One region of the Halomonas sp. RT37 genome, then DNA from elsewhere that is predicted to be linked to it. Evidence: predicted binding sites of a transcription regulator. Region 1 holds the regulator's gene; the other holds the start of a gene.
What was found. Region 1 encodes sigma-54, which starts transcription at its own class of promoters, with help from an activator protein. Its sites were predicted from a motif close to TGGCACNNNNNTTGCTNT; they were not measured.
Positions count from the first base shown of each region.

Region 2: glnA (glutamate--ammonia ligase) is a predicted target of sigma-54. The motif match lies at 12,553-12,570, and genes of this name have one in related genera.

Region 1 covers NZ_CP098827.1:1,720,105-1,734,610, reverse strand. The annotation lists gene NFG58_RS07540 (Do family serine endopeptidase) at 1-245, shown strand, start outside; gene hisD (histidinol dehydrogenase) at 402-1,715, opposite strand; gene hisG (ATP phosphoribosyltransferase) at 1,782-2,432, opposite strand; gene murA (UDP-N-acetylglucosamine 1-carboxyvinyltransferase) at 2,521-3,783, opposite strand; gene NFG58_RS07520 (BolA family protein) at 3,797-4,051, opposite strand; gene NFG58_RS07515 (STAS domain-containing protein) at 4,335-4,670, opposite strand; gene NFG58_RS07510 (ABC transporter substrate-binding protein) at 4,667-5,317, opposite strand; gene mlaD (outer membrane lipid asymmetry maintenance protein MlaD) at 5,352-5,816, opposite strand; gene mlaE (lipid asymmetry maintenance ABC transporter permease subunit MlaE) at 5,834-6,616, opposite strand; gene NFG58_RS07495 (ATP-binding cassette domain-containing protein) at 6,613-7,425, opposite strand; gene NFG58_RS07490 (calcium/sodium antiporter) at 7,675-8,625, shown strand; gene NFG58_RS07485 (KpsF/GutQ family sugar-phosphate isomerase) at 8,656-9,654, shown strand; gene NFG58_RS07480 (HAD hydrolase family protein) at 9,687-10,253, shown strand; gene lptC (LPS export ABC transporter periplasmic protein LptC) at 10,250-10,825, shown strand; gene lptA (lipopolysaccharide transport periplasmic protein LptA) at 10,838-11,368, shown strand; gene lptB (LPS export ABC transporter ATP-binding protein) at 11,368-12,093, shown strand; gene NFG58_RS07460 (RNA polymerase factor sigma-54) at 12,369-13,781, shown strand; gene raiA (ribosome-associated translation inhibitor RaiA) at 13,941-14,249, shown strand; gene ptsN (PTS IIA-like nitrogen regulatory protein PtsN) at 14,255-14,506, shown strand, end outside.
Region 2 covers NZ_CP098827.1:4,477,283-4,491,788, forward strand. The annotation lists gene NFG58_RS19525 (tripartite tricarboxylate transporter substrate-binding protein) at 1-21, opposite strand, end outside; gene NFG58_RS19530 (CoA transferase) at 205-1,458, opposite strand; gene NFG58_RS19535 (hydroxymethylglutaryl-CoA lyase) at 1,526-2,482, opposite strand; gene NFG58_RS19540 (peptide MFS transporter) at 2,784-4,367, shown strand; gene NFG58_RS19545 (aminopeptidase P family protein) at 4,370-6,187, shown strand; gene NFG58_RS19550 (hypothetical protein) at 6,266-7,234, opposite strand; gene ntrC (nitrogen regulation protein NR(I)) at 7,403-8,818, opposite strand; gene glnL (nitrogen regulation protein NR(II)) at 8,811-9,860, opposite strand; gene NFG58_RS19565 (DUF4124 domain-containing protein) at 10,160-10,735, opposite strand; gene glnA (glutamate--ammonia ligase) at 10,965-12,371, opposite strand; gene NFG58_RS19575 (glycosyltransferase family A protein) at 12,886-13,416, shown strand; gene typA (translational GTPase TypA) at 13,583-14,506, shown strand, end outside.

The DNA.
Region 1 (14,506 bases):
TGTCCCAGGGACCGGCCGACCGGGCGGGACTGAAACCCGGAGACGTACTGCTGGAGGTCGACGGTCGCGCGGTGATCGATCCGCGTCGGACCATGAGCGACATCGCTGCGGTGGCTCCCGGCACCACCCTGACCGTCAGCGTCGCCCGCGACGGCAAGCCGATCGAGGTGGAACTGGAAGTCGGCGAGCGCCCCACGCCCCAATCCCAGTCGCAGCAGACCGGCAGCAGCCAGTCAGCCCCCTGAGACGCACCCCGAGGTGGGTAACGCAGAAGCAGTGTCCAAGCGTGCCCCACCGTCCAGACATGAAAAGGCCCGGAATTGCTCCGGGCCTTTTCATGTCTGGATGCCTGTCTGGGGCCGGGGGCGCTCGGTCACAACGACCACCGGCCCTGCGTCGCTTCAATCCTTGATGCGGTACTCCGCCGAACGCGCGTGGGCGGTCAGCGATTCACCACGAGCCAGCACCGAGGCGGTCTTGCCCAGGGTAGACGCCCCCTGTGGCGAGCAGTGAATGATCGAAGAGCGCTTCTGGAAGTCGTAGACGCCAAGCGGTGACGAGAAGCGCGCCGTACCCGAGGTCGGCAGCACGTGGTTGGGACCAGCGCAGTAGTCGCCCAGCGCCTCTGCGGTATGGCGTCCCATGAAGATGGCTCCGGCGTGGCGCACCTGCTCCGCCAGTCGCTCCGGGTGCTCCACCGACAACTCCAGATGCTCCGGCGCGATGCGATTGATCAACTCCAGCGCCTCGCCCTCGTCACGACAGGCGATCAGCGCACCGCGCGTACGCAGCGAGGCCCCGGCGATGGCTTCGCGCTCGAGCGTCGGCAGCAGCCGTTCCATGGACGCTTCCACCGCCGCCAGATGCTCCACGTCCCAGCTGACCAGGATCGCCTGGGCGTCTTCGTCGTGCTCTGCCTGGGAGAACAGGTCCATGGCCAGCCAGTCAGGATCAGTCTGGCCGTCGGACACCACCAGGATCTCGGAAGGCCCGGCGATCATGTCGATCCCCACCTGACCAAAGACCGCGCGCTTGGCGGTGGCCACATAGATGTTGCCCGGCCCGACGATCTTGTCGACCCTGGGCACGCTTTCGGTGCCATAGGCCAGCGCCGCCACGGCCTGGGCACCGCCCAGGGTAAACACCTTGTCCACCCCGGCTAGATGCGCCGCCGCCAGCACCAGATCGTTGACCACGCCGTCGGGCGTGGGCACCACCATGATGATCTCCCGCACTCCCGCCACGTGGGCCGGCACAGCGTTCATCAGCACCGATGAGGGATAGGCGGCCTTGCCGCCGGGCACGTAGATACCGGCGCGATCCAGCGGCGTGACCTTCTGCCCCAGCACGGTGCCGTCGTCTTCGGTGTACTGCCAGGAAGTGGGCTTCTGGCGTTCGTGGTAGACGCGGATACGCTCGGCGGCGGTGGCCAGCGCCTGACGCTGGTCGTCGGGCAGAGACGCGTAGGCGGCCTCGAGACGATCAGCCCCCAGGGTCAGATCCGCCATGCTCGAGGCCTCGAGGCGATCGAGGCGACAGGTCAGCGCCACCAGGGCGGCATCCCCCTCCCGACGCACCTGGCTGATGATCTCGGAGACCGCCTGCTGGACACCATGGTCCGACACGCCTTCCCACGCCAGCAGGTCGGTGAGACGGGACTCGAAATCCTCGTCTCGGGTCGAGAGTCGGGCCACCAGGGGCGTGTCTTGGCTCATGTCGGAAATCTCCGCTTCTGTCTTGGCCATACGTTGAGAACCCTCGGGTTCCGTTGGCTGGTGCGCTCAGCTTGCCGCCTGCCGCCGCGCCTCGACGGCGTCGCTCAAGCGGCGCAACAGCGGTTTGATCTGATCATGCTTGATGGTCATCGAGGCCTGATTGACCACCAACCGGGTGCTAATATGGGCCATCAGTTCCCGTGGCTCCATACCGTTGGCACGCAGCGTATTGCCGGTATCGACGATATCGACGATCTCGTCGGCCAGGTTCATCAGCGGCGCCAGCTCCATGGCACCGTACAGCTTGATGACCTCGGCCTGGATGCCCTGCTCGGCGTAATAGCGCCGCGCCACATTGACGAACTTGGTCGCCACCCGACGCCGGGCACGGGCGGGCTCGGCACCCTGAATACCAGCCGTCATCAGCTTGCAACGCGCGATATTGAGGTCCAGCGGCTCATACAGCCCCTCGGCACCGTGCTCCAGCAGCACATCCTTGCCGGCCACCCCCAGGTCCGCCGCCCCCAGCTGCACATAGGTCGGCACATCGGTGGCACGAATCACCACCAGCTTGACGTCTGGCAGATTGGTGTCGAACAACAGCTTGCGACTCTTGCCCAGGTCCTCGGCGGGCCGGATGCCGGCATCCGCCAGCAGTGGCAGCGTCTCGTCGAGAATGCGCCCCTTGGAGAGCGCCACTATCAATTGCTTGCTCATGGTCTCGCCCGGTTGTCGGGTTGGAAGTCAATGTGGCGTGTTTCCCCGCGCCGGCTCGGGCAGTCCGAGCCGGCTGGGCGAAGAAAGCTCAGCCCGGGACGCGCTTGATCCGAGCACCCAGCAGGTGGAGCTTTTCCTCGATGCATTCGTAGCCGCGATCGATGTGGTAGATACGATCGACCAGGGTCTCGCCCTTGGCCATCATCGCCGCGATCACCAGTGAGGCCGAAGCGCGCAGATCGGTGGCCATCACCGGTGCACCGGACAGATGCTCGACGCCTTCGATGACGGCAGTGTTGCCTTCCAGGGCGATGTTGGCGCCCATACGGTTCAACTCCTGCACGTGCATGAAACGATTCTCGAAGATCGTCTCGACCACTCGCGAGGAGCCCTCGGCCACCGCATTCATGGCCACGAACTGGGCCTGCATGTCGGTGGGAAAGGCCGGATACGGAGCGGTCCTGATATTGACCGCCTTGGGCCTGCGCCCTTCCATGTCCAGCTCGATCCAGTCCTCACCGGTGGTAATCCTGGCCCCCGCCTCCTCGAGCTTGGCCAGCACCGCCTCGAGAATGTCGGCACGGGTACGACGCACCCGAACGCGGCCACGGCTGAGCGCCGCTGCGACCAGGAAGGTGCCGGTCTCGATACGGTCCGGCATGACGTCGTGGCGAGCCCCGTGGAGCCGCTCCACCCCTTCGATGGTGATGGTGTCGGTACCGTGACCACGGATATCGGCACCCATCTTGATCAGGCACTCGGCCAGATCCACGATTTCGGGTTCCTTGGCGGCGTTCTCGAGCACCGTGGTGCCGTCGGCCAGGGTCGCGGCCATCAGCAGGTTCTCGGTACCGGTCACGGTCACGGTATCGAAGAAGATGGTCGCCCCCTTGAGGCGGCCCGGCGTGGTAGCACGGATGTAGCCACCCTCGACCCGGATATCGGCACCCATGGCCTCGAGGCCACGAATATGCAGGTCCACCGGACGCGAGCCGATGGCGCACCCGCCCGGCAGCGACACGTCGGCCTTGCCGAAGTGGGCGAGCAGCGGTCCCAGCACCAGGATCGAGGCGCGCATCTTCTTGACCAGCTCATAGGGCGCGTGGCAATCGCTGACCTGGGCTCCGTTGAGCTGAATGCACATCTTTTCGCCCATCACCGCCTGCACGCCCATGTGGCCGAGCAGTTCCAGGGTGGTGGTGATGTCCTGCAGATGGGGAAGATTGCCGATGGTGACCGGCTCTTCGGACAGCAGGGTGGCGCACAGGATGGGCAGCGCTGCATTCTTGGCGCCACTGGCCCAGACGTCGCCCTCGGCGGGTCCGTTGCCGGTAATGATCAATTTGTCCATGAAGGCGGTACCATCAGGCTCCGGTGTTTTCGGCGGCAGCCTGCCACTGTGCGGGGGTATAGGTCTTGATGCTGACCGCATGAAGGGCGCCGGAGGCGATTTCCTCGGACAGCGCACCATAGATGACCTGCTGACGCTTGACCGGTGACAGCTCGGCGAAGCGTTCGCCCACCGCAATCACCTGAAAGTTGCAGCCTTCACCCTGGATATGAAATTCACAGCCGTCGACACGGCTCTCGAGCAGCGCTTTGACGTCGCTGGGTTGCATGCACCTGCTCCTTGACCAGACCAATGACGGGAGACGCCCACGGCCTCGCCGTGACGTCCCGAAAAAACTCAAAGGGCATATGGTAAAGAAAAGCGGCGCGCTTGGCGATGACGCAGCGAGGTTTCCATCTATACGTCCGTCACAAAAAAGACACCCCCGGCCACCTTGCGGTGGTCGGGGGTGCCGGAAGGGCTAGCGGCGAGGGCGAGCAGCCCGGATCAAGGCGCTGGCTTCAGACGTCGAACCGGGCGCATCGCGGACACCAGCAGCCAGACAACCGCCGCTAGGCGGTAACGGTGCTGGAAGGCAACAGATCATCCAGACCGGCCAGCTCGGTCAACTGCCTGAGCTGCGCCGACAACTTGATGCTGTTGAGCGACAGCCCGATCCGGCGAATGGTACGCGCCCACTCGAGCATCATGGTCAGCGCCGCGCTGGAGACGTGCTCCACCTCGCTCAGGTCGAGGCACACCGAGGTGCCCGATGCTCGACTCTGGAGCCACTCACGACCTGCCTCGGCCATGTCCGCGGCCCCGTCGAAGTCGACCTTGCCACACACCCGGAGTGTACTTCCGTCCTCGAGCAGGCGGGCCGACGCCACTTCCATCAACACGCTCACGCACCGCGCTCCAGTTCGTCGACGCCGACATCCGGCGACCAGTTGTTGATCACGGCGTCGTAGTCACGATTGTGGTCACGCATGGCCTGATCGAACTGGTTGCGGAAGGTCAGACCGAGATTGATGCCATTGACGATGACATTGACCACCCGCCACTGGCCGTTGGACTTGCGCAGGGTGTAGTTGACCGGGTAGATGGTGCCGTCGGTGGCCACCACTTCCATCTCGACGCTGTCCTGATCGTCATAGCGTGAGGCGGACTGGTTATCGAGCACGCGAACTTCCTTGTACTCGAAGGTCACCAGGCCCTTGGCATAGGTGTCGAGCAGGGTCTGCTTGAACACCTCGACGAAGCGCGAACGCTGCTCCGGCGTGGCATTGTTGAAGTAGCGGCCCATCACACTGGCGCCGATGTAGCGAAAGTCGGCGACGCCACGCAGACTCTCGTCGACCATCTGCTTGAGCTCGTCGGGACGGTCCATGAAGTAGGCCTCTCGGCCGCCGATCATCCCCATCAGATCATTGACGCTGTCGCGAATCAGTTGCTCGGGGGATTGTTGGGCCATGGCCGGCAGACTGGCCAGCACCATCATCAGCGCCATCAACCAGCGGCGCAGGTGAACCATTGCGGGCAAAGAACGGGTCATGGGTTGCCTCCTTGTATCTCCGGAAACTGCCGGATCAGTCTTTCGTCAGATTGGACACGAACTGCTGGATCAGTTCCTCGAGCACCAGCGCGGACTGGGTATCACGAATCGCCTCACCCTCGGCGATCATCTCCGGTGACCCCCCGACCGACAGCCCGATGTACTGCTCGCCAAGCAGGCCCGAGGTAAGGATCGCCGCGGTGCTGTCATCCGGCAGCTTGCCGGCCAGGGAGCTGTCCAGCGACATCACCACCACGGCATCGTAGAACTCGGTATCCAGCTCGATGCTCTCTACCCGTCCCACGGTCACCCCGGCCATCGTCACTCGTGCCCGCGGCTTGAGCCCACCGATATTCGCGAAGTTGGCCCGGAGCTCGTAGGTGTCGTCGGCACGTTGCAGGTCCAGGCCGCTGACCTTGAGCCCCAAGAATACCAGCCCCAGGATACCGGCCAGCATGAACAGGCCCACACCAAACTCCATCGTCTTGCTGCGCTTCATGGACAGTCTCCGCAGAATCAGGAAAGCCCGCCGAACATCACGGCGGTAAGAACGAAATCCAAGCCCAGCACGGCCAGGGAGGAATACACCACGGTACGGGTGGTGGCCCGCGAAATACCTTCCGAGGTCGGCACCAGATCATACCCCTGGAACACGGCAATCCAGGTGACCACTATGGCGAACACGATGCTCTTGACCACGCCGTTGCCGATATCAGTAAAGAAGCCGACGCTGGCCTGCATGTTGCCCCAGTACGAGCCTTCGAACACCCCGAGCCACTCGACCCCGACCAGGTAGCCGCCGTACACGCCGACCACGCTGAAGCCGATGGTCAGCAGCGGCAGCGAGACGAACCCCGCCCACAGGCGTGGCGCCACGATACGACGCAGCGGATCGACACCGATCATCTCCATGCTGGTCAGCTGCTCGGTGGCCTTCATCAGGCCAATCTCGGCGGTCAATGCCGAGCCCGCGCGCCCGGCGAACAACAGCGCCGCCACCACCGGCGCCAGTTCACGCAACAGGGCCAACGACACCATCTGGCCGAGCGCGTCCTCGGCACCGAACCCGACCAGGATGGTGTAACCCTGAAGCGCCAGCACCATGCCGATGAACAGCCCCGACACCAGCACGATGGCCAACGACAGCACACCGACCGCATAGACCTGGGCCACCCACAGGCTGAACCCTTCTGCCGAGGGGCGCCCCAGCATGGACTGGCCGAGAAAGATGCTGGCCCGGCCGACGGCCTCCAGCAGGTCGCAGCCGCGCCGTCCCATATGGGTGATTCGTTCGATCATGGACGGCTCCCCTGGCCCAGAATGTCATCGTGGAAATCGTTGGCCGGGTAGTGAAACGGCACAGGGCCGTCCGGCTCACCATGCACGAACTGACTGACTCGGGCGTCCTGTTCCACGTCCAGCGATGCCGGCGTGCCGTGGGCCATGACCCGCCCGTCGGCGACCACGTAGACGTAGTCGGCGATGGACAGGGTCTCCTTGATATCGTGGGAGACCACCACCGCCGTCAAGCCCAGCGCCTGATTCAGCCGCCGAATCAACTGGACCAGCACACCCATGGAGATCGGATCCTGGCCGACGAAGGGCTCGTCGTAGAGAATCAATTCAGGATCCAGCGCCACCGCCCGCGCCAGCGCCACACGCCGTGTCATGCCGCCGGACAGCTCTGCTGGCATCAAGTCTCTGGCCCCACGCAGCCCCACCGCCTCGAGCTTCATCAGCACCACGTCACGCACCATGCTTTCCGGCAGATCGGTGTGCACCCGCAGCGGAAATGCCACGTTCTCGTAGACACTGAGATCGGAAAACAGCGCGCCACTCTGGAACAGCATGCCCATGCGCCGACGCATCTGGAACAGATCCTTGCGCGACAGGCGATGGACGTCCTGACCATCGATCAGGACGCGTCCGCCACTGGGGTTGAGCTGCCCCCCGATCAGTTTCAGCAGGGTAGTCTTCCCGGTGCCACTTGGCCCCATGATGGCCGTGATCTTGCCGCGGGGTATGGAGAGATCCACGCCGCGAAAGATATCCCTGTCGCCGCGCGTGAAATGCAGATTCTCCACCTCCACCAAGGAGGAAGCCGTCATCGCAGTCCCTATAGAGTCAGTATCACCGTGAACCGGCGGTTCAGACCGGACGCCCGCCCCGAATCCTCGGATTCGACGCCTGGCCAGACCTGAGCCCGAACCTTGAGAATAGAGCGCCTTGAGCCGCGCTCGGTTTTCGAACATCGTATCTTAACTCAAATGCAGCATGCCAGTGCCCCGGTTGCGCGCTTGCGCGCAGGTTTATCTAAGGGTTCAATGGGCGCCCTTTCTGCAACCAAGTCGTTCTCCATGCTGTTACCGTCTGTCGTCGTCGCCCTGGGCCTGGTGGGCCTGCTCTGGAGCGCGGATCGCTTTGTCGGCGCCGCCGCCGCCACCGCCTACCGCGCCGGCATGAGCATCATGCTGGTCGGCATGACCATCGTCTCCATCGGCACCTCTGCCCCGGAAATCGTGGTCTCGGTGATGGCCTCGCTGGATGGCGCCCCCGACCTGGCCACCGGCAATGCGCTGGGCTCCAATATCGCCAACATCGCGCTGGTACTGGGCGTGACTGCACTGGTGGTGCCGATCCCGGTGCGCTTCACCATCGTGCGCCGCGAGCTGCCACTGCTGTTGGGCGCCACCGGCCTCGCCGGCTACGCCCTGGCCGATGGCAGCCTCGAACGCCTCGACGCGGCCCTGCTGATCGCGCTGCTGGTATTCAGTCTGTGGTGGCTGTTTCGCGCCGACGAGGCCGAACAGGAGATGGCCGACGACATTCCCGGCATGGCACTGGGCAAGGCCATCGGCTGGCTGGTGCTGACCCTGGCGGTGATGATCGCCAGCTCCCGCGCCCTGGTCTGGGGCGCCACTGAGCTGGCACGCACCTTTGGCGTAAGCGAGCTGGTGATCGGTCTGACCGTCGTCGCCATCGGCACCAGCCTGCCGGAACTCGCCGCCTGCGTGGCCAGCGCGCTGAAGCGCCACCACGATCTGGCCATCGGCAACGTCATCGGCTCCAACCTGTTCAACATGCTGGCGGTACTGCCGGTACCGGCGCTGCTGGCGCCGGGAGCCACCGATCCCGCAGCCGCCGGCCGCGACTTTCCGGTAATGCTTGGCCTGACGCTGCTGCTGGCGGCGCTGCTGCTGTGGCAACGCCGCGGTCGCCTGGGGCGCTGGATCGGCGCGCTGCTGGCCTGCACCTATGCGCTTTATCTGACCTGGCTCGGCCTTTCGGTCGCGGCAGGCCCCTTGTGACAACGGCAGTAAACGGCAACAATCATGGCCATGAGCAAACACCCCTCCTCGGCGCAGACGCCGACCCTGAGCGTCCGCGATATCGCACGACGCACCCTGGAGCTGGAACGTGACGCCATCGACGCCCTGATCGGGCGTCTCGACGGCGACTTCGACCGTGCCTGCCAACTGCTGCTGGCCTGCCGCGGCCGGGTGGTCGTCACCGGCATGGGCAAGTCGGGACATGTCGGCGGCAAGATCGCCGCCACCCTGGCAAGCACCGGCACGCCGGCCTTTTTTGTCCATCCCGGTGAAGCCAGTCATGGTGACCTGGGCATGATCACGCCCGGCGACGTCGTCCTGGCACTGTCCAACTCCGGCGAAACCGCCGAGGTCACTGCCCTGTTGCCGCTGCTCAAGCGCATGGGCATTCCACTGATCAGCATGACCGGCCGAGCGCACTCGACCCTGGCCCGCCACGCTGAGGCCCATCTATACGCAGGGGTCGAGCGCGAGGCCTGCCCGCTGGACCTGGCCCCGACCTCTTCGACCACCGCAGCGCTGGCGCTGGGCGACGCCCTGGCGGTGGCTCTGCTCGAGACCCGCGGCTTCACCGCCGAGGATTTCGCCCTGTCCCATCCGGGCGGCAGCCTGGGCAAGCGACTGCTGTTGACCGTGGCCGATCTGATGCACACCGGCGACCGCCTGCCCTCAGTACCGTCGGGCTCGCCGCTGCGCGACGCCCTGCTCGAGATCACCCGCCAGGGCCTTGGCTTTACCTGCGTGGTGTCCCCCGACGGCACCCTGGCCGGGGTCTATACCGACGGCGACCTGCGCCGCACCCTGGATCGTCATCAAGACTTCAGCTCGCTTACCGTGGATGACGTGATGACCACCCCCGGGCGACGCATCGGCCCCGCCACCCTGGCGGCGGAGGCGGTCAAGCTGATGGAGGAAGGCCGGATCACCGCCCTGGCGGTGGTCGATGACGAGCAGCGCCCAGTCGGTGCACTGCATATGCACGACCTGCTGGCCGCCGGTGTCATCTGAGCCTCATTTATCCCTTTACAAGGAACGCCGTCATGTCTCACGAGCTTCTCGCCTCCCTCGCGCCGGATCTGGTGGAGCGCCTGCGCCACATCAAGCTGCTGGCGCTGGACGTGGACGGCGTACTGACCGATGGTCGACTGTACTTCCACGCCGACGGCTCCGAGTTGAAGGCGTTCAACACCCTGGATGGCCACGGCCTCAAGCTGGCCAAGCGCGCCGGTATCCAGGTGGCCCTGATCACCGGGCGCAGCTCCCCCATGGTCACCCAGAGAGCCAGAGCACTCGGCATTGAGCACGTACAGCAAGGGGTCGAGCGCAAGCTGCCCGCCCTTGAATCGCTGTGCGATTCGCTTGGCCTGGCCCTCGACCAGGTCGCCTACTGCGGCGATGACCTGCCCGACCTTCCCTGCATCCATCGCAGTGCGGTCGGCATCACCGTGCCAGGCGCCCCCTGCTACCTTCGTCAGCACGCCGACTGGGTCACCCAGGTTGCCGGCGGACATGGCGCGGTGCGCGAGATCACCGACACCCTGCTGATGGCCCAGGGCCGCCTCGACGATATCATCGACAGCTACCTGAGCAACGGACCGCTGACATGAAACTGAGCGCACTGCGTCCAGGCTTTCGCTTCTGGCTGGTCATCCTGCTGCTGGTACTCGGTGGCGGCCTGACGTTGCTCGACCCCCGCGAGAGCAACGTCCCCGACCTGGTACCCAATGACAAGGCCGGCGAGCCCGACTACTACCTGGTGGATGCCCGCCTGACCCGCTTCGATGCCCAGGGCACCCCCCATCAGCGCATCGATACGCCACGCCTTGTGCACACACCGCTCGACGACGTCACCCGGGTGGACCAGCCGGACCTTGCGCTGATCGACGACAGCGGCCGAGAGTGGATCGCCGACGCCGACAACGGTGAACTGGGTCCGGACGGCAACCCCCTGACCCTGTCGGGCGACGCCCATCTCGAGGCCCCCGCAGAGCGTTGGCAGCTTGATACAGAGGTATTGGTCTACGACAGCGACAGTGGCCATGTCTGGAGCGAAACGCCAGCCGTCCTACGCCAACCCCCTCAACAGATGCAAGGGGAGCGCTTCGACGCCTGGATCCATGACAATACCGCTCGCCTGACCGACAATGTCACCGGTCATCATCCGCCAGAGCCTCAATAAGGAGCCCCTTCCATGATGCGTCCAAGTCCCGCCCTCCTGCTTGCCCTGGCCCTTGGCCTGGCCGCCGGCGCCACCGGCAGCAGTGTCCTGGCGCTGGAAAGTGATCGCAGCGCACCGATTCAGGTGGAGGCCGACCAGCTGGATCTCGATGATCGCGCCGGTACCGCGGTCTATACCGGCGACGTGCGCATTGTGCAAGGCAGCATGATCCTCACCGGCGAACGCGTCGAGATCCAGCGCAACGACCAGGGACAACTGTCACTGGCGACCGCGACCGGCTCCCGCGCCTACCTCGAGCAGAAGCCATCCCCGGAAGAACCGGTGGTCAAGGGCTGGGGCCGCAAGGTGATCTACCACGTGGCCGAACGCCGCATGGAGCTGATCGACCAGGCTGAGCTGCACAAGGCCAATGACACCTTCGACGGTGCCTATCTGGAGTACTTCCTCGATCGCCGCGTGGTCCAGGCCCGCTCCAGCGCCCAGGGCGTCCAGGGCGAGCAGCGCATTCGCATGACCCTCGAGCCGGAAAGCCAAGGAAACTGATGAAGACTCTCCACGCTCGCCATCTGGCCAAGAGCTACAAGAAGCGTCGCGTCGTCCAGGACATCAGCCTGTCGATCGAGCAGGGCAGCATCGTCGGTCTGCTGGGCCCCAACGGGGCCGGCAAGACCACCTCCTTCTACATGATCGTCGGCCTGGTCAGAGCCGACGCCGGCAGCATCAGCATCGATGATCGGGACCTGAGCCGCGCGGCCATGCACCAGCGCGCGCTGGCCGGTATCGGCTACCTGCCTCAGGAGGCTTCGATCTTTCGCAAGCTGTCGGTGGCCGACAACATCATGGCGATCCTCGAGACCCGCAAGGACCTCGACCGCGAGGGCCGAGAAGCACGTCTCGAGCAACTCCTCGAGGATTTCCACGTCAGCCATATTCGTGACAACCCCGGCATGAGCCTGTCCGGCGGGGAGCGGCGCCGGGTCGAGATCGCTCGCGCCCTGGCCACCGAGCCGGCCTTTATCCTGCTCGATGAACCCTTCGCCGGGGTCGACCCGATCTCGGTGGGCGAGATCAAGTCCATCATTCGTCAACTCAAGGCCCGCGATATCGGCGTCCTGATCACCGATCACAACGTGCGCGAGACCCTCGATATCTGCGATCGTGCCTACATCGTCGGCGACGGCCAGATCATCGCCGAGGGCAGCGCCGAGTCCATCCTCGCCAACCAGCGCGTCAAGGAGGTCTACCTGGGCGAGAACTTCCGCCTCTAGACCGCAGGGCCGCCCGACAGCCGCAGTCGCAGTCGCATCAAGCGGCCGCAACACTTGCCAGCATCAGCATTCAACCGCCGGCCCCGAAAGGGTCGGCCTCACCTTGCACACAGGGCCTCCCTCGAAAGAAGCACCTCCCCCCTACCAAGTTGTTCCACATCGACCTTTACACTCCCTCCCACAGGTCAAAAAACACCAACTTGGCAAGATGCTTGCATGTCTGATGACTCGTCGTTAGGGTAAAGCCTTTCGACAACACTGGTGGATCCCGACCCATGGCCCTCAAGGCGTCACTGCAGCTGCGCATCGGTACCCAGCTGACCATGACCCCGCAACTGCAACAGGCGATCGGCCTGCTGCAGCTTTCGACCCTGGACCTGCGCCAGGAGGTCCAGCAGGCGCTGGAGGCCAACCCCATGCTCGAACTCGAGGACGAGTTCGGCGAACAGCAGACCAGGGAAGCCGTGGAAGATGACTGGGCGGATCAGATTCCCTCGGAACTCAGTGTGGACAGCGACTGGTCCGACACCTACCAGGACCTGGGCACCACCCCCGCCGGCAGTGGCGAGGCGCCGGATTTCGAGCGCCAGGCAAGCTCCCAGTCACTGCACAGCCACCTGAGCTGGCAACTGGCGATGCTCGACGTCAGCGACCAGGAGCGCCTGATCGCCGAGAGCCTGCTCGACGCGGTCAACGCCGACGGCTATCTCGAGCAGACACTGGATGACATTGCCCAGGGGCTCGAGCAAGACGGTCGTCGCCCCCCTCCCCTCGCAGAGGTGGAGGCGGTGCTGGTTCGGCTGCAACAGTTCGAACCGACCGGAGTGTTCGCCCGCGACCTGCGCGAGTGTCTGATGCTGCAACTGGATAGCCTGCCTCGCGATACCGTCCTGCTGCCCCAGGCCGGACGACTGGTAAGACAGTTTCTCGAGGCGCTGGCCAGCGGCGACCGACGTCTGCTGAAGCGCCGACTAGGACTCGATGACGACCAACTCGACAGCGTCATCGAGCTGATCCGGAGCCTCGACCCACGTCCCGGCAGCCAGTTCGGTGACAGCGATAACGACTACGTCATACCCGACCTGGTGGTACGCCACACCGAAGAGGGCTGGCGCGTTGAACTCAACCCGGATGCAATGCCCCGACTGCGCATCCAGCCCGACTACGCTGCGCTGATTCGGCGCGCGGACAAGAGCCAGGACAACCAGTTCCTCAAGGACCACCTGCAGGAGGCGCGCTGGCTGATCAAGAGTCTGTCCAGCCGCAACGACACCTTGCTGAAGGTCGGCCGGGAAATCATGGTGCGTCAGATCGACTTCCTCGAGCAGGGAGAAGCGGCCATGAAACCGTTGGTGCTGGCCGATATCGCAGACAAGGTGGAGATGCACGAGTCCACCATCTCCCGCGTGACCACCCAGAAGTTCGTGCACACGCCTCGCGGCGTGTTCGAGTTGAAGTATTTTTTCTCGAGCCAGGTCGGCCAGGATGGCGACGCCCATTCCAGTACCGCCATCCGCGCCATGATCAAATCGTTGATTCAAAAGGAACCTGCCCGCAAACCTCTGTCGGACAGCAAACTGGTGGAATTGCTGGCGGAAGACGGCGTCAATGTCGCCAGACGCACCGTGGCAAAGTACCGGGAAGCCATGAATATTCCGTCTTCCAGCGAGCGCAAGCGACTGCGCTGAGGCCTTGCGCTGCGGCGTCGCTAGCCTAGTTATCGGGAAAGCGCAAGCACTTGAAATTTCGCATGACATCTGCGTCTTTCTGCGTAGCGTCGAGGGGGTTTGCAGGATCGGAAAAAGGGTTACAATCAAGCCACCACCCGAAAGAGCAAGGAGCCTGTCATGCAAGTCAACATCACCGGCCACCACGTCGAATTGACCGATCCCCTGCGTGACTACGTACAAGAGAAGCTCACCCGTGTGGAGCGCCACTACGACAACATCACCAACGTCCAGGTGACCCTCTCGGTGGAAAAGGAACGCCAGCTGGCCGCCTGCACCCTTCACGCCGCCGGTGCCGACCTGCATGCCGAAGCGCAGGACGGCGACATGTATGCTGCTATCGACGCCCTTGCCGACAAGCTGGACCGCCAGCTGGTCAAGCACAAGGAAAAATCCCAAGCCCGCGCCCAAGGCGCCGGAATTCGCTGACTCTCATGACATTGGAAGCCATTCTCCCTCCCGAGCGCACATTGTTCGATGTCCCGGGAGGCAGCAAGAAGAGGGTGCTGGAGTTTTTCAGCACCTTCATTGCGCAGAACACCCCGAGCCTGGACAGCCAGGAGGTCTTCAGTCGGCTGATCGGACGTGAGCGCCTGGGCAGTACCGGCATCGGCAATGGCGTCGCCATTCCCCATGCCCGCAACCCCCACTGCAAGGCGCCCATCTCCGGCTTCCTCAAACTCGCG
Region 2 (14,506 bases), 2.2 Mb from region 1:
AGTGGTCAGAGTCGAGGGCATGGAAGGCTCCTTGTTTTTCGTTGTTGGCGTTTTCGTTGTGGGTGTTGCGGTCCTGCGGTCCTGCGGTCCTGCATCGTTGTCACCAGCCGGCACCGGCCATCCGGCGGATTGCCTGGCGGTTGTCGAGTCGCCATCTTGCGCGGCCACTCGCCTGGCGTTGTCCGGCGGGGACCGCCACCCAGCCTAGACGATCCCGCGCTGGCGCAGCGCCCGACACTCGTCGGCACCGAAGCCGAGTTCGGCCAGTACCTCGTCGGTATGCTCGCCAAGCTGTGGCGCCGGTCGCTGGATCATCGCCGGGGCCTCGCGCATCTTGACCGGAAAGCCGGTGGTGGCGATCTGTCCGGCCTCGCCCTGATCCAGGGTCAGGCGCATGCGCTGGTCGATGATCTGGGGGTCATCGAAGGTCTCGCGCAGATCCTGCACTCGGCCACAGGGCACGCCGGCGGTGTTCAGGTGTTCGATCCAGTCGTCCACACTGCGCCGGCGCGTCACCTCGTTGAGGATCTCGCGCAGCGCCTCGCGGTGCGCCATGCGCTGGGCGTTGTCGGCGAAGCGCGGCTGCTCGAGCAGATCGACACGACCCAGCGCCTCCAGCAGACGACGCACCATGGTCTCGCTGCTGGGGGCGATGGCGACCTCGCCATCGCTGGCCTCGAACAGGCCGTAGGGGTAGAGCATGGGATGGTCATTGCCGGTACGCCGGGGGACCTCGCCGGTGGCGAAGTACTCCGCCGCCAGATAGCCCAGCATCGCCACCAGGCCGTTGGTCAGGGCGGTCTCGAGAATCTCGCCCTGGCCGGTACGCTCGCGACGCACCAGTGCCGCGCTGACCCCGAAGGCCAGGTTGAGGCTCGCCACCATGTCGCTGATCGGTGGCGCGGCGCGCATCGGCTCGCCCCCCTCGACCCCGTTGACGCCCATGAAGCCGCTCATGGCCTGGGCGACAAAATCGTAGGCGGGTCGGTCGCGGTAGGGCCCGGTGGATCCGAAGCCGTTGATCCGCCCCACCACCAGGCGCGGGAAGCGCTGCCTCAGGGTGTCGTCGTCGAGTCCCATCTTGGCCAGCACCCCGGGGCGGAAGTTCTCCACCAGCACGTCGGCATCCTCGAGCAGGCGGTTCAGGATCTGACGCCCTTCGGGCTCGCGCAGATTGAGGGTGATCGAGCGCTTGTTGCGGTTGAACTGGGCAAAGTAGGCGCTGAAGCCGTTGACCATATTGCCCTGGCGGCGGACCACGTCGCCCTCCCCCGGGGTCTCGATCTTGATCACCTCGGCGCCGTGATCCCCCAGCATCTGGCTGGCGAAGGGGCCGGAGATCACCCGGGTCAGATCGATCACACGTATGCCGGCCAGGCTGCCCGGAGCAAGGCCGGTGGCGTCCTGGGTCGATGGCCGCGAATCGTCGCTGTCATCCCTGCCGGGGCTAGCATCCATAGGTTTGCGTATCCGTCGGTATGTCTGTGGTGGTGTCGTCTGGTCTTGCCAGGTTCAGGGATCTGGCTCAGCCCTTTGCGGTGGGCACCGCATCGGGTCGATGCAGCCTGAGCCGAGTGCCGGCCCGGGCCAGCTGAGAGCCCGGCGCACGTTCCAGTCGCCGCGCGGCAAGCCCCGCCACCTCGATCAAGGACTCCAGCGAGACGCCGGTGTCATGCCCCAGCTCCTCGAGCAGGTAGATCAGCTCCTCGGTGGCCAGATTGCCGCTGGCGCCTGGGGCGAAGGGACAGCCGCCGAGACCACCGACCGCACTTTCGTAACGCGTGACGCCAAGCGACAGCCCCTGCATGACGTTGGCCAACGCCAGACCCCGGGTATTGTGAAAGTGCAGGATCGGCCGCGCCGCGGGGGCCTGTTCGGCGATCTCACCCACCACCCGCGAGACCACGGCGGGCGTGGCCATGCCGGTGGTATCGCCAAGGGTGAGGTCATCGATACCCAGCTCGCCGAGGCGACGCGCCAGCTCACCGATGCGCCCGGCCGGCAGGTCACCCTCGAAGGGACAGCCGAAGGCCGTGGCGATGGCGCCCTGTACCTCGATACCGCTGCCGGACAGGCGCTCGACGATATCGGCGAAACCGGCCAGGGAGGCGTCGATCGAGCGATTGACGTTACGCGCGTTGTGGGTCTCGGAGGCGGACACGAACAGCACCACCCGATCGATGCCCACCTCCAGCGCGCGCTCAGCACCGCGCAGATTGGGCACCAGGGCGCTGAAGCGGGCATCCGCCAGCCCCTTGGCGGCGGCCACCAGTTCCGCGGCGTCGGCCAGCGCCGGTACCGCCCGGGGACTGACGAAAGACGTCAGCTCGAAGCGCCTGAGGCCGGCCCGGTGAAGCCCGTGCAGCAATTCGAGCTTGTGCTCGGTGGACAGCACCCGCGCCTCGTTCTGCAGGCCATCACGAAGCCCCACTTCGGTCAGTTCGATTCTGGCAGGTGCTCGCTGGGGCGGCGATGACGTCATGGCGAAGAAGTCCCTAAAAGTCGATATTTCACCAATATAGAGGCTATTGGCTCATGTTGGACATACGCCTTTTCGCTGAGACGTCCGTACGCTGACGGTGCCAGACCGCAGAGGTATTCCCCTTGACCGGTGATTTCCATAGAATTCACCGCCCAAATCGTGATCCACAGCAATTTTTGTTACGGACTCGCACATTATCGTGTTCTTCACACGTTTTTCTGTTCGCATGCCGCCTCCGTCCCGGGGCGCTTGATGTAGAGGCGTCGACGTTCGCCTTCCCACCCTGAAAAGGCCTGGTTTCATGCAATCCACTTCCTCCGACGGCTCGGCCGCCGACAAGGGCTTCTTTGGTCACCCCCGCGCCCTGGGGCCACTGTTCTTCACCGAGATGTGGGAGCGCTTTTCGTTCTACGGCATTCGCCCCATGCTGGTGCTGTTCATCGCCGCCTCGCTGTTCGACGGCGGGCTCGGCTTCGACCCCAAGACCGCCGCCGCCATCGTCGGCATCTACGGTGGTGCCATCTATCTGGCCGCGCTGCCCGGCGGCTGGCTTGCCGACAACTGGCTCGGCCAGCGCCGGGCGGTGTGGTACGGCTCCATCCTGATCGCCTTCGGTCATCTGTCCATCGCGCTGTCGGCCCTGCTCGGTGCCGTCGCCTTCTTCGTCGGGCTGATCTTCATCGTGCTCGGCACCGGGCTATTCAAGACCTGCATCTCGGTGATGGTCGGCAGCCTGTATGACGAAAGCGACGTGCGCCGCGACGGCGGCTTCGCCATCTTCTACATGGGCATCAACATCGGCAGCCTGTTCGCGCCGTTGTTCACCGGGCTATTGATGGACTCGTTGGGCTGGCACTGGGGCTTCGCCATGGGCGGCCTTGGCATGCTGATCGCACTGCTGCTGTTTCGCCTGTGGGCGGTGCCCGCCATGCAGCGCGCCGACGCCGAGCGCGGCCGCGCCTCCACCTGGGACGCCCCGGCCCAGCGCCGTCGTCACGTCGGCCCCGTCGTGTCGCTGTGCCTGGCGCTGATCGCCGCCCTGGTGGCGCTGGTCGCTACCGGCGTGGTGACCATCGACGCCCGCGCGGTGGCCGAGGCCATGACCAGCGTGCTGATCGTCGCCTCGCTGGGCTTCTTTGCCTACCTGATGCTGTTCTCCGGACTCAGCGGTGACGAGCGTATTCGCGTCACCATCTGCTTTGTGCTGATCGTCGCCGCCGCCTTCTTCTGGGCCGCCTTCGAGCAGCAGCCCACCTCCTATAACCTGTTCGCGGCCAACTACACCGACCGCAACGTGATGGGCTGGGAGGTCCCCACCCTGTGGTTCCAGTCGTTGAACCCGGTATTCATCGTGCTGCTGGGCCCGCTGTTCGGCTGGCTGTGGCCGGCGCTCGGTCGGCGCCGACTGGAACCGGGTAGCCCGATGAAGTTCGTCCTCGGCCTGTTGCTGGCGGCCTGCGGCTTCGGCCTGATGGTGCTGGCGGCGCAACAGGTACTGACAGGCACAGGGCTGGTGTCACCCTGGTGGATCGTCGGCAGCATGCTGCTGTTGACCCTGGGCGAGCTGTGCCTGTCGCCGGTGGGGCTGTCCACCATGTCGGGGCTGTCGCCACGTCGCACCCAGGGCCAGTTGATGGGCCTGTGGTTCACCGGTGCCGCCCTCGGCAACCTGGTGGCGGGCCTGATCGGCGGTCACGTCAACGCCGAGGAGCTTCAGCAGTTGCCGGAACTGTTCGGACGGTCGGCCATCGCCCTGGTGATCTTCGCCGGGGTGCTGCTGTTGCTCGTGCCGGTGTTCAAGCGCATGCTGAAGCATCACCGTCTTATCGATCCGGCGGCCGCCCACCGCGCGGACGCCGAAGCCATTGTCAGAACAGGAGTCTGAGCATGACCTCAGCCAGTGCCGATACCGCTCGCCAACGCTTGAGCGATCTGCGCGAGGCGATGCGCCGCCACGCCATCGATGCCTGGTGGCTACCGTCCAGCGATCCGCACAACAGCGAATACCTGCCCGAGCACTGGGCCGGTCGCGAGTGGCTGTCCGGCTTCGACGGCTCGGTGGGTACCCTGGTGGTGACCCAGGACGAGGCCGGCCTGTGGGTCGACAGCCGCTACTTCGTGCAGGCCGAGGCTCAACTCGCCGGCACCGGCATCAGCATGATGAAGCTGACCCAGGGGCAGGCCAGCGCACCGATGCAGTGGCTGGCCGAGCGCCTCGAGGCCGGCGACACCCTGGGCTACGACGCCCAGGTGGTGTCCCTGGCCCACGGCCGCCAGTTCGAGGACATCCTTGGTGAACGGGGCGTCGTCCTGCGCGGCGACAGCGACCTGCTCGACGAGATCTGGCGCGATCGCCCGAGCCTGCCGAGCGGGGCCATCGAACCCCACGCCGGCCGCTATCTGGACGAGACCCGGCGCCAGCGTCTGGACCGGGTACGCACGGCCATGGCCGAGCACCACGCCGACTGGCATCTGGTGTCGACGCTGGACGACATCGCCTGGCTGACCACCCTGCGCGGTGCCGACGTGGGCTTCAATCCGGTGTTCCTGTCCCATCTGCTGATCGGTCGCGCCACCGCCACCCTGTTCGTGGCACCCGGCAAGCTCGCTCCCGAACTGGTCGACGCGCTCAAGGCCGATGGTGTCGAGGTGGCCGACTACGCCGACTGGGCGGCGCGGCTGTCCGCCCTGCCGCGGGACGAACGGGTACTGATCGATCCGGCCCGGCTGACGCTGGGGACCCGCCAGGCCCTGCCGGACGAGATGACCGTGGTCGAAGCCTTCCAGCCCAGCACCCTGGCCAAGGGCATCAAGACAGCCCACGAGCTCGGCTTCGTGCGTCAGGCCATGGAAGCCGACGGCGCGGCCCTGTGTCGCTTCTTCGCCTGGCTGGAGGCCGCCTTCGCCGCCGGCGAACGGGTCACCGAGCTGGACGTCGAGGCCCGCCTGTACGAGGAACGCGCCAAGGACGAGGACTTCGTCTGCGAGAGCTTCAATACCATCGCCGCCTTCAACGCCAACGGTGCCCTGCCCCACTACCGCGCGACCCAGGAGGCCCATTCGGTGATCGAGGGCGACGGTCTGTTGCTGATCGACTCCGGCGGCCAGTACCGCGGTGGCACCACCGATATCACCCGCATGGTCCCGGTCGGCACGGTCAGTGAGGCTCAGCGCGAAGACTGCACCCTGGTGCTCAAGGGCATGATCGCACTGTCGCGGGCACGCTTCCCCGAGGGCATCGCCGCCTCGCGGCTGGACGCCCTGGCGCGGGCGCCGCTGTGGGCCACCGGCCGCGACTACGGTCACGGTACCGGCCACGGTGTGGGCTACTTCCTCAACGTCCACGAAGGCCCCCAGGTGATCAGCTCAGGCGCTTCCGTCGCCGAACATACCGCCATGCGCGAAGGCATGATCACCTCCAACGAGCCTGGGGTGTACCGTCCCGGCCAGTGGGGGGTGCGCATCGAGAACCTGGTGGCCAACCGCACCGCGGCCCCCAGCGACTTCGGCGACTTCCTGGAGTTCGAGACCCTGACCCTGTGTCCCATCGACACCCGCTGCCTGAACCTGTTCACCCTGGATCAGGCCGAGATCGACTGGCTCAACGCCTACCACGACGAGGTCCGCCGCCGGCTGGCGCCGAGGCTCGACGGCCAGGCGCTGGCCTGGCTCGAAGCCCGCACCGAACCGCTGACGGTTGCCTGATAGCGGGCCTGCTGGTCGGCCGCAGATGCAAAGGGGCCCCGCCATGGCGGGGCCCCTTTGCGTAGGCTGCCAGCGCCGTTACATGAACGGGTTCTTGACCACCGGGATGAACATCAAGCGGAAGTTCCAGTCCGCATCCCACTCATCACCGCGGATCACGCTGTGCTGGATCTCGGCGGCCAGGCGCACCGGGGTGCTGCCCATGCGGACCACGTTGGAATAGCCCAGGCCGATCGGGAAGTTGACCTTTTCGCCGCTGTCGGCCTCCCAGTTGATGCGCACGTTGGGTGTCATGCCCACCAGTTCGGTGCCGCTGAGCCGGTAGTTGAGGAAGTACTGCAGATCGGTCTGGCTGGTGTGCTCGCGGTCATCTTCGCCGGCGTAGGACCACCAGTGCTGAGCCAGCAGGCCCATGTTCCAGCCACCGGGATTGGGCGCCAGGCGCGCGATCAGGGCCGCCGGGCCGGCCTGGAACTTGCCCTGTCCCAGAACGTCATGCTCGGCGGTGGGGAAGATCTGGGTCAGCCCCAGGCCCCAGATGACGCCGTCGGCGCGGGCCGGGCCGGCCAGGGTCACCAGGGCGGTGTCACCCAGGCCCTCGGTACGCCCGCGATGGGGGGCGTTGCGGCTCCACTCGTCGGGATCGATGTCCAGCGGGCTGCCGCCCCGGGCCAGGGTACCGAAGCTCTCGTCCATCGGAGTCGAGTTGTACTGGAACACCGGGCGCACCACCAGGTTCCAGTTGTCGTCTGCCATCTCGAAGGGGAAGGACATGACCGGCTGGAACTTGAAGGAATTGGACCAGCGACCGTCGAAGTCGTCGCCGTCCAGGTGGGTATAGTCGTTCTGCATCCACAGCATCCAGGCCGAACCCACCGGATTGGTGGTTTCCTTGGCGATGGCAGCAAGATCCTCGCTGCTGGCAGCAGGCTCGCTGTTGGCCGGTACGGTGCGTGGCGAGGACCGCTCCTGGGCAAGCGAGAGGCTCGAGATGAAAACCAGCGACATGGCCACCAGGCCAAGCCGACGAGAGCGTGAAAGGTTCATGGGGGTAGGCCTCAGAATCGTGACGCTACCCCCGACGCCGAGAGTAGCGGTGCAACGTCGCCACCACTCTAGGCCACCGATAACAGGCTGATGATATGCCCCTTGGGGTAGGCCGGTCCGGGCAGGCTGGTTAAACCGGTGCCCCCCGGACTCGCCGCCCCGGCCCGCTCAGACCTCCTGGTCTTCCGCCAGCGACGGCAGCAGCACCTTCAGCTTGCGGGTCAAGGTATTGCGCCCCCAGCCCAGCAGCTCGGCAGCCTCACCCTTGCGCCCGGCGGTGTGCTTGAGCGCGGTCTCGATAAGGATGCGCTCGAAGTCCGGCACCGCCTCTTCGAGCAGGTGGGTGTGGCCCGAGGCCAGGGCGCTGTCGGCCCAGGCGCGGAAGGCTTCACGCCAGTCTCCGCCTGCGGCGCTGTCATCGCCGCCGCGCAGCTCCGGCGGCAGGTCCTCGACCAGGATCTCGCGCCCGGAGGCCATCACCGTCAGCCAGCGACAGGTGTTCTCGAGCTGACGCACGTTGCCGGGCCAGTCCACCCGGGTCAGGAACTCCTCGGCTTCGCGGGTCAGCACCTTGACGTCGGTGGACAGCTCCTTGGCCGCCTCGACCAGGAAGTGCCGCGCCAGCCGGGGAATATCCTCGCGCCGCTGGGACAGCCTTGGCAGGTGCACGCGGATGACGTTGAGGCGGTGGAACAGGTCCTCACGAAAGCGGCCATCGGCGACCAGCGTCTCGAGGTCCTGGTGGGTCGCGGCGATGATGCGCACGTCCACCTTGACCGGCGTATGACCACCGACCCGATAGAACTCGCCGTCGGCCAGCACCCGCAACAGCCGGGTCTGGGTCTCCGACGGCATGTCACCGATCTCGTCGAGGAACAGGGTGCCGCCGTTGGCCTGCTCGAAGCGCCCCTGACGACTGGCGCTGGCGCCGGTGAAGGCGCCCTTCTCGTGGCCGAACAGCTCCGACTCGATCAGATCCCGGGGGATCGCCGCCATGTTGAGGGCAATAAAGGGATTGGCGGCGCGGGGACTGTGCTGATGAAGCGCACGCGCCACGCGCTCCTTGCCGGTCCCGGACTCGCCGTTGATCAACACCGTGATATGCGAGTGCGCCAGGCGCCCGATGGCCCGGAACACCTCCTGCATCGCCGGCGCCTCACCGATGATCTCGGCGTCGAGTCCTTCAGGCACGCTGACCGGCCGCTGGCGCTCGCGCACGTGGGCCACCGCGCGTCGCACCAGGGCCAGCGCCTCGTCCACGTCGAACGGCTTGGGCAGGTACTCGAAGGCCCCGCCCTGATAGGAAGCCACCGCACTGTCCAGGTCGGAATGGGCGGTCATCACGATGACCGGCAGGTCCGGGTGCACCTGGCGCACCTTGGCCATCAGATCGAGCCCGTCGATACCTGGCATGCGGATATCGGTGACCAGTACGTCGGGCGGCTCGGCCAGCAGTCGATCGAGGATACCGTCGGCCCGCTCGACCGCCTCGACCTCAAGGTCCGGCTGCGCCAGGGCGCGCTCGAGCACCCAGCGTATGGCCCGGTCGTCGTCGACGATCATTACACGAGCGGTATCAGTCATGACTCATCTCCAGGGGAATCAACAGACGGAATTCGGTACGTCCAGGCTCGGACTCGCATTCGATCAGCCCTTCGTGCTGGTGCAGCACCGACTGGGCGATCGACAGCCCCAGGCCGCTGCCCTCGGCACGACCGGACACCATCGGATAGAACAGGGTCTCGCGCAGCGTCTCGGGGACGCCCGGGCCGTTGTCGATCACGCTGACGTCGCAGACCAGACGATGGCGCTGGGCGCCCAGGGTGAACTGGCGGCGCGCGCGGGTCCTCAGGGTCATCACCGGGTTCGGTGTCTCGGACTCGACCAGCGCCTGGACGGCGTTGCGGGCCACATTGAGCACCGCCTGGATCAACTGGGCTTCATCGCCGGTCAACTCCGGCAGGCTGGGATCATAGTCGCGCTCGATGCTCACCCGCGGCTGCTCGACCAATAGCAGCGCGCGTACCCGCTCCAGCACCCGGTGGATGTTCAGCGGCTCTCGCCGACTCACCCGGTTGGGCCCGAGCATGGAATCGACCAGATCGCGGAGCCGATCCACCTCTTCGATGATGATCCGGGTGTACTCCTTGAGCGCCGGCGTCTGCTCCAGGTCACGCTCGAGCAATTGCGCCGCGCCACGAATCCCCCCCAGGGGATTCTTGACCTCGTGGGCCAGCCCCCGCGCCAGCACCTTCATGGTTTCCTGGCGCGACTGCAGCGCTTCCTCGCGGGAAATTCGCAACAGCCGATCCCGTGGTTCCATCTCCAGCAGCAGCTCGTCAGGCGACAGCGGCGTCACGGTGTAGTCCACCGTCAAGGGGTCTCCACCGGCGAGGACCAGCCGCGCCTCCCGTTGGGTATAGGGATGCTGTCCATCCCGGGCCCGTATCAGCACCTCGGCGATATCATCCTCGCCGCTGAGCCAGTCGCTCAGCGCCACGCCGGCAACCCGACTGGCGCTGACCGCCAGCAAGGTCTCCGCCGCCGGGTTCATCCAGGTCGGTCGCAGCTCGCCGTCGAGCAGCATGACCGCAGTTGTGAGGTGTTCGATGATGCCAGGCGTCATGGGTCCATCCTGATGGGGCAAAGCGCCCACTCGATAGAGGCCGCCACGGCGCCAAGCCGGCATTCCATGGTGGCGGTCCAGGTCTCGGCCTCGAGCAGGCGTCAGACAACAACATTCAAAGCAAGAAGCGGGCCAGCCTTGGTGCCAGTGGCACACTCCCGCCGCGCAGGCGCCAGGACGGTGCTTTTGTCGAGGAGGCGGGTCACCGTCGGCGCACCTACGCACCATTTTAGTGCACCAACCTGGTGCAGGGCAGTCTCGCCTGGATCACTGTCCGCACAAGGCCCGCAGATCGCGGGTCAAGGCGGCGCAGGACGAAGGGGGTTGGCGGGAAGCAGGCGGCTGGCGCGCTGTACGTGAATGACGATATCGGCACTGCGTTGACGCACCTCTCCCGACGGGGCCAGCACCACCAGGCCCAGGCGATGCTCGCCACGCTCCAGATTGGTGAGCCACAGTGGGCCGATGCCGGTGACGCTGGTGGCGAGCACACCGTCGACCTCCAGGCCGAGGCGATCCCCCGTCGCCGGAGGCGGGCTGATCGCGGCCAGCACCTTCAATCTTCCCCCGGTCCCCGTGGGCAACACGCTGTCATCCGCCGGGGAGGCGATGGCCAGGACATCGTGGGGCTGGAAGATATCGGCGTCGCTATCCGGGCCTGGTACTGAAGGCGCCGTCGGCCTGGAGGGCGCCGCCACATCCAGCGCAGGGGCGCTGGACAACGGCGGCGGTGCCAGCTCGCGGGCGCCGGCCGAGGGGGTATCGCTGTAGCGCACGATGCCGTCGGGACCGACACTGCGATAGATGGTGCTCGCCGGCACGGTTTCTGCCACCGGCAACGCCAGCCCGGATGCTGCCAGCAAGGCAATGGCCATCAGTGATGGTCGACTCGGCGACGAGGGAGCGCTCTCGCCCCTCTCCCGGCCTGCCCTGCGCGTCCACCGCTGCATCATCGTGATTGCCCTCGCCGACCTTCCCCTGACGAGGATGACGGCAGCCACGACCCGCGCCAAGGGGATCCCTTGCCCAGGCGCAAGGCCCGCGCAAAAAAATCGGCCCCGCGATCATCGCGGGGCCGACGGAACGCACGAGGCGCTATGCCGATCAGCAGCTGTAGTACATGTCGAACTCGATCGGGTGGGTCGCCATGCGCAGACGCTCGACATCCTCGTTCTTGAGCTCGATGTAAGCGTCGATCATGTCGTCGGTGAAGACGCCACCTTCGGTCAGGAAGCTGCGGTCCTCGTCGAGGGCTGCCAGCGCCTGGTCGAGGCTCTCGGCCACGGTCGGGATGGCCTTGCCTTCTTCCGGCGGCAGGTCATAGAGGTTCTTGTCCATGGCGTCGCCGGGGTGGATCTTGTTCTTGATGCCGTCGATACCGGCCATCAGCATCGCCGCGAAGCACAGGTAGGGGTTGGCGGTCGGGTCGGGGAAACGCGCCTCGACACGCTTGCCCTTCGGGCTTGCGGTGTACGGGATACGGATGGAAGCAGAACGGTTACGGGCGCTGTAGGCCAGCATTACCGGCGCTTCGAAGCCCGGCACCAGACGCTTGTAGGAGTTGGTAGAAGCGTTGGTGAAGGCGTTCAGGGCGCGGGCGTGCTTAATGATACCGCCGATGTAGAACAGTGCCATTTCAGACAGACCGGCGTACTCGTCACCGGCAAACTGGTTCTGGCCGTCCTTCCAGAAAGACTGGTGGACGTGCATGCCGCTGCCGTTGTCGCCGACCAGCGGCTTGGGCATGAAGGTGGCGGTCTTGCCGTAGGCGTGAGCCACATTGTGGATCACGTACTTCATTTCCTGAACTTCGTCGGCCTTCTTGACCAGGGTGTTGAAGGCAACACCGATCTCGTTCTGGCCGGCGTTGGACACCTCGTGGTGGTGCACCTCGACCTTCTGGCCGATGGCCTCGAGGGTGTTGCACATGGCACCGCGCATGTCATGGAAGCTGTCCACCGGCGGAACCGGGAAGTAGCCGCCCTTGACCCGCGGACGGTGACCGAGGTTGCCACCTTCGACGGCGCGGTCGGTGGACCAGGCACCCTCTTCGGAGCTGATCTTGTACATGGCGCCTTCGATATCGGCCTTCCAGTGCACCTCGTCGAAGATGAAGAACTCGGGCTCGGGGCCGAAGAAGGCGGTGTCGCCCAGGCCAGAGGACTGCAGGTAGGCCTCGGCGCGCTTGGCGATGGAGCGCGGATCACGCTCGTAGCCCTGCATGGTGGCCGGCTCGATGATGTCGCAACGCAGGATCAGGGTCGCGTCTTCGGTGAAGGGGTCGAGGAAGCCGGTGCCGTCCTCCGGACGCAGGATCATGTCGGACTCGTTGATGCCCTTCCAGCCGTTGATGGAGGAACCATCGAACATCTGGCCATTCTCGAAGAACTCTTCGTCGACCTCGGCGGCCGGAATGGTGACGTGCTGCTCTTTACCGCGGGTATCGGTGAAGCGCAGGTCAACCCACTTCACATCATGTTCGTTGATCAGGGCGAGGGTCTTGTCTGACATGTGGTCCTCCAGAGTGGAACTTGTCTCGTGACTCGAGCGTTGCGCAACGGCGCCAATCCCATGTCACCGGTTTGAAACGGGGGATGATCCAGGGAACAAAAGGGGTACCGGGATCCTTTGTAGCACGCTCCCGGGACACTGCCCATGGCAACGTGCGCGACACGATGACACTGCCAACCACAATGCAGATTGCGTGCCAGCATTGCACCAGCATCGACCAAAAAAATCCCAACCCATTGTTTCAAATCTTTTTTATCCAAACAGGCCCTTTGCGCCAGCTTAGGGCACAAAGGCCCACCACCTTCAGGATCTGCCGACCAATGCACCACAAAAGTGCAATAAAGACTGCGACGCACCACTTTGGACCTTTGTGACAGGATCTATAAACTCTGCCGGGCCGATCGCGAGGTGTCAGTGGGCGCTGGAACCTTTCGCAACGCAAAGATACACTTTATTACGTTCGACTCCGACCGCCTCCCCTGCCGGCCGGCGTCACCCTCCTCGGAGTGTCGTCGTGAAAATCAGCTTGATCATTGATGCCCGACTTACCGGCAAGGAACTGCCTCGCCGGCTCGCGGAAGCTCGCCAGCAGGTCGCCCTCTTCCAGGGAAGAGGCGAAATCCTCGTCATCGACGATGGCGATATGGCGCCACCACTACTGGGCGAACCGGGCGAACAAGCCGTCGTCGGCTATCGCCAGGTGCGCAGCAGGCCCGCGCCCATGGGGCGGCGCCTCAATCTGGCCGCCTCCCACAGCAACGGACGCATGCTCGGCTTCTGCCTCGGCCCCCTAGACACCCACTGGGTCGAGCGAATGATGGCAGCCGCCTGCGATGATTCGCGCCCGGTGGTGCGTCCTGCTCGTCCCTGTCCGCTATCGCTGCTCAGCCTGCTGCGACGTACACCGACCCGGGCCCTGGGCGTCGAACGCACCTGGTTCGATCGACTGGGAGGCTTCGACCCGTCGCTGGACCTGAGCGCGGTAGAGGACCTCGCCACTCGCCTCAAGGCCTGTCGCGCCAAGATGGTCGTACAGCGCGCCTGAGCGTCAGATCGTCCTTTCTGCCGATTTCGCCTACTTTTTTCGCCTCGCAGGTGCTTGATAGTTCAGCATCTTGAGGATCGATGCCGAGATTGGCGCCAACAAGGCTGGTCGTTGTCATCGCCCAGGCCCTATAATGCTGCCCCACTTTTTCCAGCAGGATCCCGTCGTGATCGAGAATCTTCGCAACATCGCCATCATCGCTCACGTCGACCACGGCAAAACCACCCTGGTCGACAAGCTGTTGAGTCAGTCTGGCACTCTGGACCGCAAGGCCGAGGGTCAGGAGCGCATCATGGACTCCAATGACCAGGAGAAGGAACGCGGTATTACCATCCTGGCGAAGAACACGGCGATCCGCTGGAATTCCCCCGAGGGACAGGACTACCACATCAACATCGTCGACACCCCTGGACACGCCGACTTCGGCGGCGAGGTCGAGCGCGTGATGTCGATGGTGGACTCGGTACTGCTGCTGGTCGACGCCGTCGACGGCCCCATGCCGCAGACCCGCTTCGTCACCCAGAAGGCCTTCGATCAGGGCCTCAAGCCGATCGTGGTGGTCAACAAGATCGATCGCCCCGGCGCACGCCCGGACTGGGTCATCGACCAGATCTTCGATCTGTTCGACAACCTCGGCGCCAGCGACGAGCAGCTCGACTTCCCGATCATCTACTGCTCCGCCCTCAACGGCATCGCCGGTCCCGAGCCTGACCAGCTGTCCGACGACATGACGCCGATGTTCCAGTCCATCGTCGACATCGTCGAGCCGCCCAAGGTGGAACTCGACGGCCCGCTGCAGATGCAGATCTCGGCGCTCGACTACTCCAGCTACGTCGGCGTCATTGGCCTTGGCCGCATCACCCGCGGCGCCATCTCGCCCAACCAGCAGGTGGTGGTCATCAACAAGGAAGGCCAGACCCGCAAGGGCAAGGTCGGCCAGGTCATGACCCACCTGGGTCTCGAGCGGGTACAGACCGAGCAGGCCACCGCCGGGGACATCGTCTGCATCACCGGCATCGACGACCTGGCGATCTCCGACACCATCTGTGATCCGGCCGCCGTCGAGGCACTGCCGGCACTGACCGTCGAC